One region of the Oryzobacter faecalis genome, then DNA from elsewhere that is predicted to be linked to it. Evidence: predicted binding sites of a transcription regulator. Region 1 holds the regulator's gene; each other region holds the start of a gene.
What was found. Region 1 encodes LexA, which represses DNA repair genes until DNA is damaged. Its sites were predicted from a motif close to TCGAACANNTGTTCGA; they were not measured.
Positions count from the first base shown of each region.

Region 1 (3,267 bases):
AGCCCGACGTCGTGTTCTTCGGGGGCTCGGTCCCGCGCGACCGGGTCGACGCCTGCTACGCGCTCACCGATGCCGCGCCCGCCCTCCTCGTCCTCGGCTCCTCGCTCGCCGTGATGTCCGGTCTGCGGTTCGTGCGCCACGGCGCGAAGCGCGGCATCCCCGTGGTGGCCGTGACCCGTGGCCCCACCCGCGGCGACGACCTCATGACGCTGCGCCTCGACGCACCCCTCGCCCCGACCCTCGGAGCCGTCGTCCGCGGCGCCCTCGCCGCCTGAGGACCCTCACCGGTGACGACGATCCGCCCGGCCACCGAGGCCGACCTTCCCGCCATCGCCGGCATCTACAACGTCACCGTCGACACCGCCGTGTCCACGTTCGACACCGAGCACCGTCCTCCCGAGCACTTCGCCGACCGCGTCGCCTCGACCCGGCCCGGCGACCACCTGCTGGTCATCGAGGGGGACCACGGCACCGTCCTCGGCTTCGCCCACGCGTCGACCTACCGCCCGCGCCCTGCCTACGACGGGACCCGCGAGGTGTCCGTCTACCTCGCCGAGGATGCCCGCGGGCGCGGGCTGGGGCGCGAGCTCTACGACGCGCTGCTCGCCAGGGTCGACGCCGACGGCATCCACACCTGCCTCGCGGTCATCGCCCAGCCGAACCCGGCGAGCGAGGCGCTCCACGCGGCGACCGGGTTCGAACGGGTCGGGCTGCTGCGCGAGGTGGGCCACAAGTTCGGGGCCTGGGTCGACACCGCCCTCTGGCAGCGCCTCGGCCCGGCCGGGTCCGAGGACGCGGCCGGGCCAAGGCGCGACTGAGGCGCGACTGAGGCGCCGTCCGCGGATGGTCAGATGCGGCGCAGGACGGCCGTGACCTTGCCGAGGATGGTCGCGTGGTCGCCGTCGATGGGCGAGAACGCCTCGTTGTGGGGGAGCAGCCAGACCTTGCCGTCCTTGCGCTTGAAGGTCTTGACGGTGGCCTCGTTGTCGAGCATCGCCGCGACGATGTCGCCGTTGTCGGCGGTGGGCTGCTGGCGGACGACGACCCAGTCGCCGTCGCAGATCGCGGCGTCGACCATCGAGTCGCCGACGACCTTGAGGAGGAACAGGGAGCCCTCGCCGACGATCTGGCGGGGGAGGGGGAAGACGTCCTCGACGACCTCCTCGGCCGTGATCGGCACGCCGGCCGCGATCTGGCCGAGCACCGGGACGTAGGACGCCTCCGGCCGGTGGTCGTTGATGCCGGTGACGTCCTCGTCGTCGTGCTCGGCGCTGCCGCGGTAGCCGGGCTCGTCGTTCGCGGTGTCCGGCGAGATCACCTCGATGGCGCGCGGCCGGTTGGGGTCGCGGCGCAGGAACCCCTTGCGCTCGAGCGCGGACAGCTGGTGCGCGACCGAGCTGGGCGAGGTGAGCCCGACGGCCTCCCCGATCTCGCGCATGCTCGGCGGGTAGCCGCGCCGGTCGATGGAGTTGCGGATGACCTCGAGGACCTTGCGCTGCCGGTGGGTGAGCGCCCCGCCGTCGCCGCGGTCGGGCATCTCGTGGATGTCGGCGTTCCTCGGACGTGCCATGTCGACCCCTTCGGTCTGGTCCAACGGCGCCGGGTCGCCTCGATCCCGGCGTTGTCGCAGGTCAGGTGCTCTGTCGGTGGGATCCGACAGGCTTCTTCCCATGACGGCAGCGTACGCGGATCGTACACACGTTTCAAACATTTCTTCGAGGCGTGTCTTGTCCGGGTCGAACATCCGTGCTACAACTCGTACAGACGTTCTATCGAACACCGGTTCGACGGCCGCACTGGCCGCCGGGATGGAGGCCAGCATGAGTGCAGTCGCGTGGAACCCCGCAGACCTCGGGTACGCCGACCCCTCGGTGCCGCGCAGGCCCCGGCTCGTCGTCCTCCCCGGCGGCGGCGAGGGTGGCGCGGCGCCGTCGTCCGGCGCGCTGCGCATCACCCGGCGCGGGCGCCTGGCGCTGCTCGCGCTGGCCCTCACGGCCGCCGTCGCGTCCGGGGTGTCGGGGCTCGGTGGCGCCGGTGCGGTCGAGCCTGGTCCCGTCGTCACCGTCGCCCCGGGCCAGACCCTGTCCGAGATCGCCGCGGCGCAGCTGCCCGACCTCTCGGTCGGCAACGCCATCGTCGCGATCCAGCTCGAGAACGGGCTGAGCACCGCGCAGATCAGCGCGGGCCAGCGCCTCGTCATCCCCCGCGGCTGAGGTCGCCCCTCGCCGCGGACCGCCCCAGCCGGCCGCCGCGGCGACCCCAGAGCTGAGGCCCTCGACCCGCCTCAGGAACGCCGGAGGGCGTCGTGTCCCGTGCAGAGGACGCGACGCCCTTCGTGCCGTCCGGCGCCGCCGGGCTCAGGCCGGGGGGGTGGAGGCGCAGGTCCAGGGGGCGGCCGATGAACATGGCCAGCCTTTCCGCGGCCTCGCCCACCTGTGCGTCGTCGTCGGCGGACAGGGGCAGGTCGGGGCGCAGGTCGACGGCCACCGACTCGCGTCCGACGGTCCGCTTCCATGTGCCGACGTCCTCCCCGTCGAGGACCACGATGCCGCCGCCGGCCTCGGAGAGCAGGCGGGTGCGTGTCGTGTCGGGCGCACGCCGTGGGAAGCCCGTCGTGGGGTAGGTGAGGCAGACCTCGTCGAACGTCTGGAGCAGGAAGGCGCGCACCGGCCGGGTCGTCCGTGAGGGCGTGGCAGGGTCGACCCACAGCGTCTCCCCGCCGACCTCGACCTGCTCCAGCTCTCCCGCGAGGTCGGCGAGGGCGGCGCGGACCTGGCCCAGGGTGAGGGTCGCCCACCGCGCGAGGTCGCGCTCCGAGGCGGGTCCGTGGCCGGCGACGAACCGGCGGGTCAGCTCGCGGCGGGCATCGTCGACGCCGAGGCCGTCGAGGGGCGCCGGCGGGACGGTCTCGTCGGCGAGCACGTAGGTGTGCGTCGTCCCGCGCGGCGGGCCCGAGCAGATGACGGCGCGCAGCTCGGCGACGACCAGCTGGTGCGCCATCTGCTCACCGCCCGAGGGCAGTCCCCGGGCGGCGAAGGCCGCGGTCAGCTCGGCGCGGGTCATCGGGGCCGGGCCGGTGAGGAGCTCGCGCAGGCTCTCGAGGGCGCGCTCGATCGCCGCCGGCGGGAGGTCGAGCTGGCGGTGCCGCCCGGCGAGGGAGGACTCGATGCGCGACCCGGTGGCCGCCTGCACCCAGCGCAGGTCCTCGGGAGCGACGAAGTGCCACGTCGGGCGCAGGATGTGGGTGCGCACCCAGCCCCCCGACGA
Region 1 covers NZ_JBKOFW010000001.1:473,973-477,239, forward strand. Annotated here, with positions in the region: gene ACK8HX_RS02315 (NAD-dependent protein deacetylase) at 1-275, shown strand, start outside; gene ACK8HX_RS02320 (GNAT family N-acetyltransferase) at 288-818, shown strand; gene lexA (transcriptional repressor LexA) at 848-1,570, opposite strand; gene ACK8HX_RS02330 (LysM peptidoglycan-binding domain-containing protein) at 1,821-2,213, shown strand; gene ACK8HX_RS02335 (winged helix DNA-binding domain-containing protein) at 2,197-3,267, opposite strand, start outside.

Region 2 (3,267 bases), on a different contig from region 1:
TGCCCGCAACGCCGGGCTGCTCGCCGCCCGCATCCTCGGGGCCGGTGAGGGCGCCGAGGCCGAGCGGCTGCGCGCCGCGCTCACCGAGTTTCGCGGCGCCCTGCGCGACGAGGCGCATGCGAAGGGTGCCCGCCTGCGCGCCCGCCGCTCCGACGGCTGAGCCCCCTCCTCAGCGGGCCATGCCCTCGCTGCGGACCCGGGGCCACTCGATCTTCGGGCAGGTGTCCATGACGACGTCGAGGCCGACCGCCCGGGCCCGCTCCGCGGCGGCCTCGTCGACGACCCCCAGCTGCATCCAGATCGCGTCGATCTGGAGCCGGTCCTTGTTGCGGATCGCGTCGTCGACGACCGCGCCGACGTGCTCGGAGCTGACGAAGCAGTCGATGACCTTGATGTCCTGGTCCGGGATGTCGTCGAGCGAGGCGTAGCCCTGGGCGCCGTGCACGGTCTCGGCCTTCGGGTGCACCGGGATGATCGGCTTGCCGAGCTCGACGTGCAGCCACTTCGAGATGCGGTGGGCGACACGCTGGGTGTTCGTCGAGAGGCCGACGACGACCCAGACGCCCGGGTCCATGATCAGCTCGCGGACGAGGTCGGGGTCGTTCTGGTGGTGGTGGGCCATGGACCCATCATGCCCCCGCGCGGCCGCGTGAAACGGGGGGTCCGGCGGGACGCCTCCGTGGGCCGTGGGCTCGTCGTTGCCGGGTGCACCTCGTGTCCTGGCCGGGGTTCGAGGCTTCGCGATGACGCGGCCTCCTCGCGCTCGGCGATCGTCGCTTCGCGCTCGGCCTCCTTCACAGGCGCCTGGGCGGCGTCCCGCTCGGCTCCGTCCTGCTGCCTGCTCACCACCCGCTGGGCGCACCGTCCACCTCGCCCTCCGCTCGGGGTTCTTCACAGGCGCCTGGACGGAGTCCCGCTGTGTTTCGCTCCGTGGCCGGCTCACCACCCGCTGTTCGCACCGCCCCCCTCGCCTCCCGTCCCGGCGTGCTCCACGAACTGCGTAGACGCGTCGCCCCCTCCCCGCCCACCGCGAACGTGGGTGAAGATCGTCGGCCCAGCGACGATCTTCACCCACGTTCGCCCGACGCAGGGCGGTGCCGAGGGCGGGCACCGACGTCAGGTTGCCACGCGAATTCGGCTGTGGGTCATCCACATTCGAGCGATCGAACACTTGTGCTAACGGTCGTCGGCGGGTACGATCGGGGTACAGGGGGAGGGGGACAGCATGAGCAGCACCGCACCAGCGACGAGCAGCCGCACCGGGCATCCGAGCGAGCTCCTCACGGTCCTGCACGACACGCAGACCCTGCTCGCTGCGCTCCCCGCGCCGTCACCGACCGGCGGCTCGCGGGAGGCGTGGGCCGAGGTGGTCCGGTCCTGCCAGCAGGTCGTCAACGCGGTGTCGGCGGTGCAGGACGAGGCGATCGTCGCCCTGGCCGCGATCGAACCGGTCACCCTCGAGGACGGCACCGACGCCGAGACCCACAAGGCGCCCGGGCACGTCGCCCTGGACGCGGCCGCGGTCGTGTCCGGGGCCCTGGAGGTCACCGCCAACCACGCCGGCGACCGGGTCCGCGACGCGGTCCGGTGGGCCGCCGACGGCAACCCCGGCACCACCACCTGCACCGGCCTGGGCGGGCTCCACGCCGCGATGCGCACCGGCGATCTCGACCGGTACCGGGCCGGGGTCGTCGCCCACGAGCTGGAGGAGGCCCCGGCGCCGGTCGCCGAGACCGTCATCGCCACCCTCGGTCAGCACCTCGCGTCCGAGACCGGGACCCAGCTGCGGCGCCGGACCCGGCGGCTGCTCGCGCGGGTCAGCCCCGACCTGCTCCGGCAGCGCGCGGCCCGGGCGAGGCAGGAGTGCGGGCTGCGCCGCCGCGTCGGCGAACCGGGCGTCGACCAGTGGGAAGGCTCCTTTCCCTCCGAACAGGCAGCGAAGGCGTGGGCCGCGATCGACACCCGCGCCCACCAGCTCCTCACCGACAAGGTGCACGACCGGATCGACCGCGCCCGCGCCCAAGCCCTGATCGACCTCGTCATGCAGTCGGCGACGGTCACCACCGTCATCACCCTCCCCGTCCCCGTCCCCGCAACCGCTCCCGTGCCTGAGCCCATCACCGACCAGGCTCCCGCGGTCGACGCCGAGCCCGCGACCGACGCCCGGACCGCTACCGCGACCGAAGAGGACCCCACGACCGTGGCTGCCGCCGATCGGCTGACCGCCGGCGACGCCGTCGACGGCGGGTTCGTCGAGGTCGCCACCGGTCGCGGGACCGAGCAGGTCCTCGTCGCCACGACCTGGCTCACCGACCAGCTCGCCCGCGCGAATACCTCGATGATCCGCGGCGACACGCAAGACGAGGGTCGAGCCCGCCCCCGAGGGACCGCGAACGGCGACCACGACGAGGTTCGGGTGCAGACCCGGTCCTGTGACCCGGTCACCGGGGCGCTGCTCAGCGACGAAGAGTCCGGCGCCTACCGCCCACCGGACCGGATCGCCGCCCTGGTCCGCCACCGCGACGGGCGCTGCCGCTTCCCCGGCTGCTCCGTCGCCGCCAGGTTCTGCGACCTCGACCACGTCCGGCCCTGGCCTGCCGGACCCACCACCGCGAGCAACCTCATGTGCCTGTGCCGCCGCCACCACCGCATCAAACAACGACCCGGCTGGCGAGCCGACCTGCGCCCCGACGGCACCGTCACCTGGACCGACCCCACCGGCCGCTCACGCGCCACGGCGCCCGTCGACGCCCTCCACACCGTCACCCTCCCCGCGACCCCGGCCGCCACCACCGGCACCGCACCCCCCGCAGGGGAGACCGCACCGCCCGACACGGACAGAGCCGCCAGCGACCCACCCGGCACCCCCGCACCACGGGCCGCCCCACCCGACCGGTTCAGCCACCTCGAGTACGGGCTCGAACACCTCCTGGGAGGAGTCGACCTCGGACGCCACCGCCCGCGACGGGTCCGGCGCACCGTCGACCTCCACCCCACGACCCTCGAGCTGGACCGGCCGAACCCCCCGTGCAGCGCCCGCCGTCGGGCGCGAAGCCGCACGGGCGAGCACGGCGCACCCCCGTTCTGAGGGCAGGGCGAGCAGCTCAGTCGTTGCCGAACAGGTCGCGCGTGTAGACCTTGTCGGCGACGTCCTCCAGCTCGGGGACGAGGCGGTTGGCGACGATGAGGTCGCTGCGCCGCTTCAGCTCGTCGAGGTCGCCCACCACCTCCGACCCGAAGAACCGGTCGCCGGTGAGCTCCGGCTCG
Region 2 covers NZ_JBKOFW010000004.1:293,438-296,704, forward strand. Annotated here, with positions in the region: gene purE (5-(carboxyamino)imidazole ribonucleotide mutase) at 1-160, shown strand, start outside; gene ACK8HX_RS10295 (CoA-binding protein) at 170-622, opposite strand; gene ACK8HX_RS10300 (HNH endonuclease signature motif containing protein) at 1,226-3,088, shown strand; gene ACK8HX_RS10305 (nucleotide sugar dehydrogenase) at 3,105-3,267, opposite strand, start outside.
Region 2: the regulator LexA is predicted to act here: its motif matches at 1,164-1,179, upstream of ACK8HX_RS10300 (HNH endonuclease signature motif containing protein).

Region 3 (3,267 bases), 350 kb from region 1:
GCCCCGCCGAGGTCGCCGCGGTCGACGGCCTCGTCCTGCCCGGCGGGGAGTCCACGACGATCGACAAGCTGCTGCGCGCCTTCGGGCTCCAGGAGCCGATCCGCGAGCGCATCGCGGGCGGCCTGCCGGTCTACGGCTCGTGCGCCGGGATGATCCTCCTCGCCGACCGCATCGCCGACGGCCGGCCCGACCAGCAGACCCTCGGCGGGGTCGACATGACGGTGCGGCGCAACGCCTTCGGACGGCAGGTCGACTCCTTCGAGGAGGACCTCCACATCCGCGAGCTCGGCGGCGAGCCGGTGCGCGCGGTCTTCATCCGGGCGCCCTGGGTCGAGGAGGCGGGGGAGGCCGTGCAGGTGCTGGCGCGTGTCGAGCACGGACCGGCCGCCGGTAGGATCGTCGCCGCGCGACAGGGGAACCTGCTGGTCACCTCCTTCCACCCGGAGGTGACGGGTGACCACCGGTTCCACCGCCTGTTCGTCGACATCGTGAGGCACAGCCAGAGGGAGCGTTCATGAGCGGCCACTCCAAGTGGGCGACCACCAAGCACAAGAAGGCGGCGATCGACGCCAAGCGCGGCAAGCTGTTCGCCAAGCTCATCAAGAACATCGAGGTGGCCGCGCGCCAGGGCGGCGGCGACCCCGCGGGCAACCCCACGCTCTACGACGCCATCCAGAAGGCGAAGAAGTCCTCGGTCCCCAACAACAACATCGACAACGCGGTCAAGCGCGGCTCCGGCGCGACCGCCGGCGGGTCCGACTGGGAGACCATCACCTACGAGGGCTACGCGCCCGGCGGCGTGGCGGTCCTCATCGAGTGCCTCACCGACAACCGCAACCGTGCGGCCGCCGAGGTGCGCACCGCCCTCTCGCGCAACGGTGGCCAGCTCGCCGACCCCGGCTCGGTCTCGTACGTCTTCGACCGCAAGGGCGTCGTCATCGTGCCCAAGGGCGAGAAGTCCGAGGACGACCTGCTGGAGATCGTCCTCGACGCCGGCGCCGAGGAGGTCAACGACAACGGTGACACCTGGGAGATCGTCTCCGAGGCCACCGACTTCGTCGCCGTCCGCACCGCCCTCCAGGACGCCGGGGTCGACTACGACTCGGCCGAGGCGTCGTGGGTCCCGAACCTCCAGGTCCCCCTCGACCTCGACGGCGCCAAGAAGATGATCCGCGTCATCGAGGCCCTCGAGGACAGCGACGACGTCCAGGACGTCTTCGCCAACGGCGACATCCCCGACGACGTCCTCGCCGAGCTCGACGCGGAGTGACCTCCGACGTCGTCGCCCTCTGGGACGCCGAGGCCCCCTCGTTCGACGAGGCGCCCGACCACGGCCTGCGTGACCCCGGCGTCCGCGCCGCGTGGCGGGCGCTCCTCCTCGGCGTCCTTCCCCCCGCCCCCGCCGACGTCGCCGACCTCGGCTGCGGGACGGGGACCCTCGCCCTCCTCCTCGCCGACGAGGGGTACGAGGTCGACGCGGTCGACCTCTCCCCGGCGATGGTCGACCTCGCCCGGGCCAAGCTGGCCGGCTCGACGGCCGCGGTCCGCCTCGGTGACGCCGCCGACCCGGGGCTGGCGACGGCGTCGGTCGACGTCGTCCTGTGCCGCCACGTCCTGTGGGCCCTGCCCCAGCCCGTCGAGGTCCTGCGCCGCTGGGTGTCCGCGCTGCGCCCGGGAGGGCGGCTCGTCCTCGTCGAGGGGAGCTGGGCCACGGGTGCGGGTCTGACGGCGCAGCGGTGCGCCGAGATCGTCTCGCAGGTGTGTTCCGAGGTCGAGGTCCGGCCCCTGCCGGACCCCGCGCTGTGGGGGCGCTCGGTCGAGGACGAGCGCTACCTCCTCCTCGCCCGTCCCTGAGGACGACCGCGCCCGCGTGTTGCTGCGCGGTGGGGTCGCGCCACCTGTGTAGCGTTGCTGCCGAACAGGTGTTCTAACGCCCGCACCGCCGGGCGTGCCCCGACGGAAGGTCAGCTCGTGCGCGTGCTCGGTGTCGACCCCGGCCTCACCCGCTGCGGCCTCGGCGTCGTCGACGGGCGGTTGGGCCGGGCCCGGATGGTCGCCGTCGGCGTCGTGCGGACCCCCAGCGACGGGGAGGCGGGGGAGCGGCTCGTGTACCTCGAGCGCGAGGTCGACGGCTGGCTCGCGCGGTACGCGCCCGACGTCGTCGCGGTCGAGCGGGTCTTCGCCGACTCCAACGTCACCAACGTCATGAGCACTGCGCACGCCACGGCCGTCGCGCTCCTCACGGCGACCAAGCGGGGCATCCCCGTCGTGTTCCACACGCCGACCGAGGTCAAGGCCGCGGTCACCGGCTCCGGCCGCGCCGACAAGGCGCAGGTGACCGCGATGGTCACGCGCATCCTCGGGCTCGAGGTCGCCCCCCGTCCGGCCGACGCCGCCGACGCCCTCGCCCTCGCCATCTGCCACGCCTGGCGTGGCGCCCAGACGGCGCGCCTCGAGGCCCTCGCGAAGCAGGCCCGCGCGTGATCGCCTCGCTGCGCGGCCGCGTCACCCACGTCGGGCTCGACCACGTCGTCGTCGAGGTCGGGGGCGTCGGGATGCTCGTCCACACGACCCCGGCCACCGCGGCGTCGTGCCACCGGGGGAGCGAGGCCTCGCTCGCCACGACCCTCGTCGTGCGCGAGGACTCCCTCACCCTCTACGGCTTCGGCGCGGCCGCCGACCGCGACATGTTCGAGACGGTCCAGACCGTGTCGGGCGTCGGTCCGCGGCTCGCCCTGGCGATGCTGTCGGTCATGGGCCCCGACCAGCTCGCGGCCGCCCTCTCCAGCGGGGACGCCAAGGCGCTGACGACGATCCCCGGTATCGGGGCCAAGTCGGCCCAGCGCCTCGTCCTCGAGCTGCGCGACAAGGTCGGCGCCGTCCGCGGTGCGGGCCCGCCCGGGGGTACCCAGCCCGCGCCCACGCCCGGCAGCGAGCCGTGGCGCGGGCAGGTGCAGGAGGCCCTCGTCGGCCTCGGCTGGTCGGCGAAGCAGGCCGGCGACGCGGTCGAGAAGGTCGCCGCGCAGGCGCCCGCCGACGCCGAGATCGCCGCCCTGCTGCGCCTCGCCCTGCGGGAGCTGCGCCCGTGAGCGCGGCCCGGGGCTGGGGGAGCGAGGTCCACGAGGCCGACGACCGCCAGGACGACGGGTCGTTCGAGGCGACCGCCCGGGTCGTCGACGCCGGGGGCAGCGACGACGAGCGGGTCGTCGAGGCCGCCCTGCGCCCCCGCCGGCTCGCCGAGTTCCCCGGTCAGCCGCGGGTTCGCGA
Region 3 covers NZ_JBKOFW010000001.1:823,283-826,549, forward strand. Annotated here, with positions in the region: gene pdxT (pyridoxal 5'-phosphate synthase glutaminase subunit PdxT) at 1-518, shown strand, start outside; gene ACK8HX_RS03825 (YebC/PmpR family DNA-binding transcriptional regulator) at 515-1,270, shown strand; gene ACK8HX_RS03830 (class I SAM-dependent methyltransferase) at 1,267-1,854, shown strand; gene ruvC (crossover junction endodeoxyribonuclease RuvC) at 1,972-2,484, shown strand; gene ruvA (Holliday junction branch migration protein RuvA) at 2,481-3,089, shown strand; gene ruvB (Holliday junction branch migration DNA helicase RuvB) at 3,086-3,267, shown strand, end outside.
Region 3: the regulator LexA is predicted to act here: its motif matches at 1,915-1,930, upstream of ruvC (crossover junction endodeoxyribonuclease RuvC).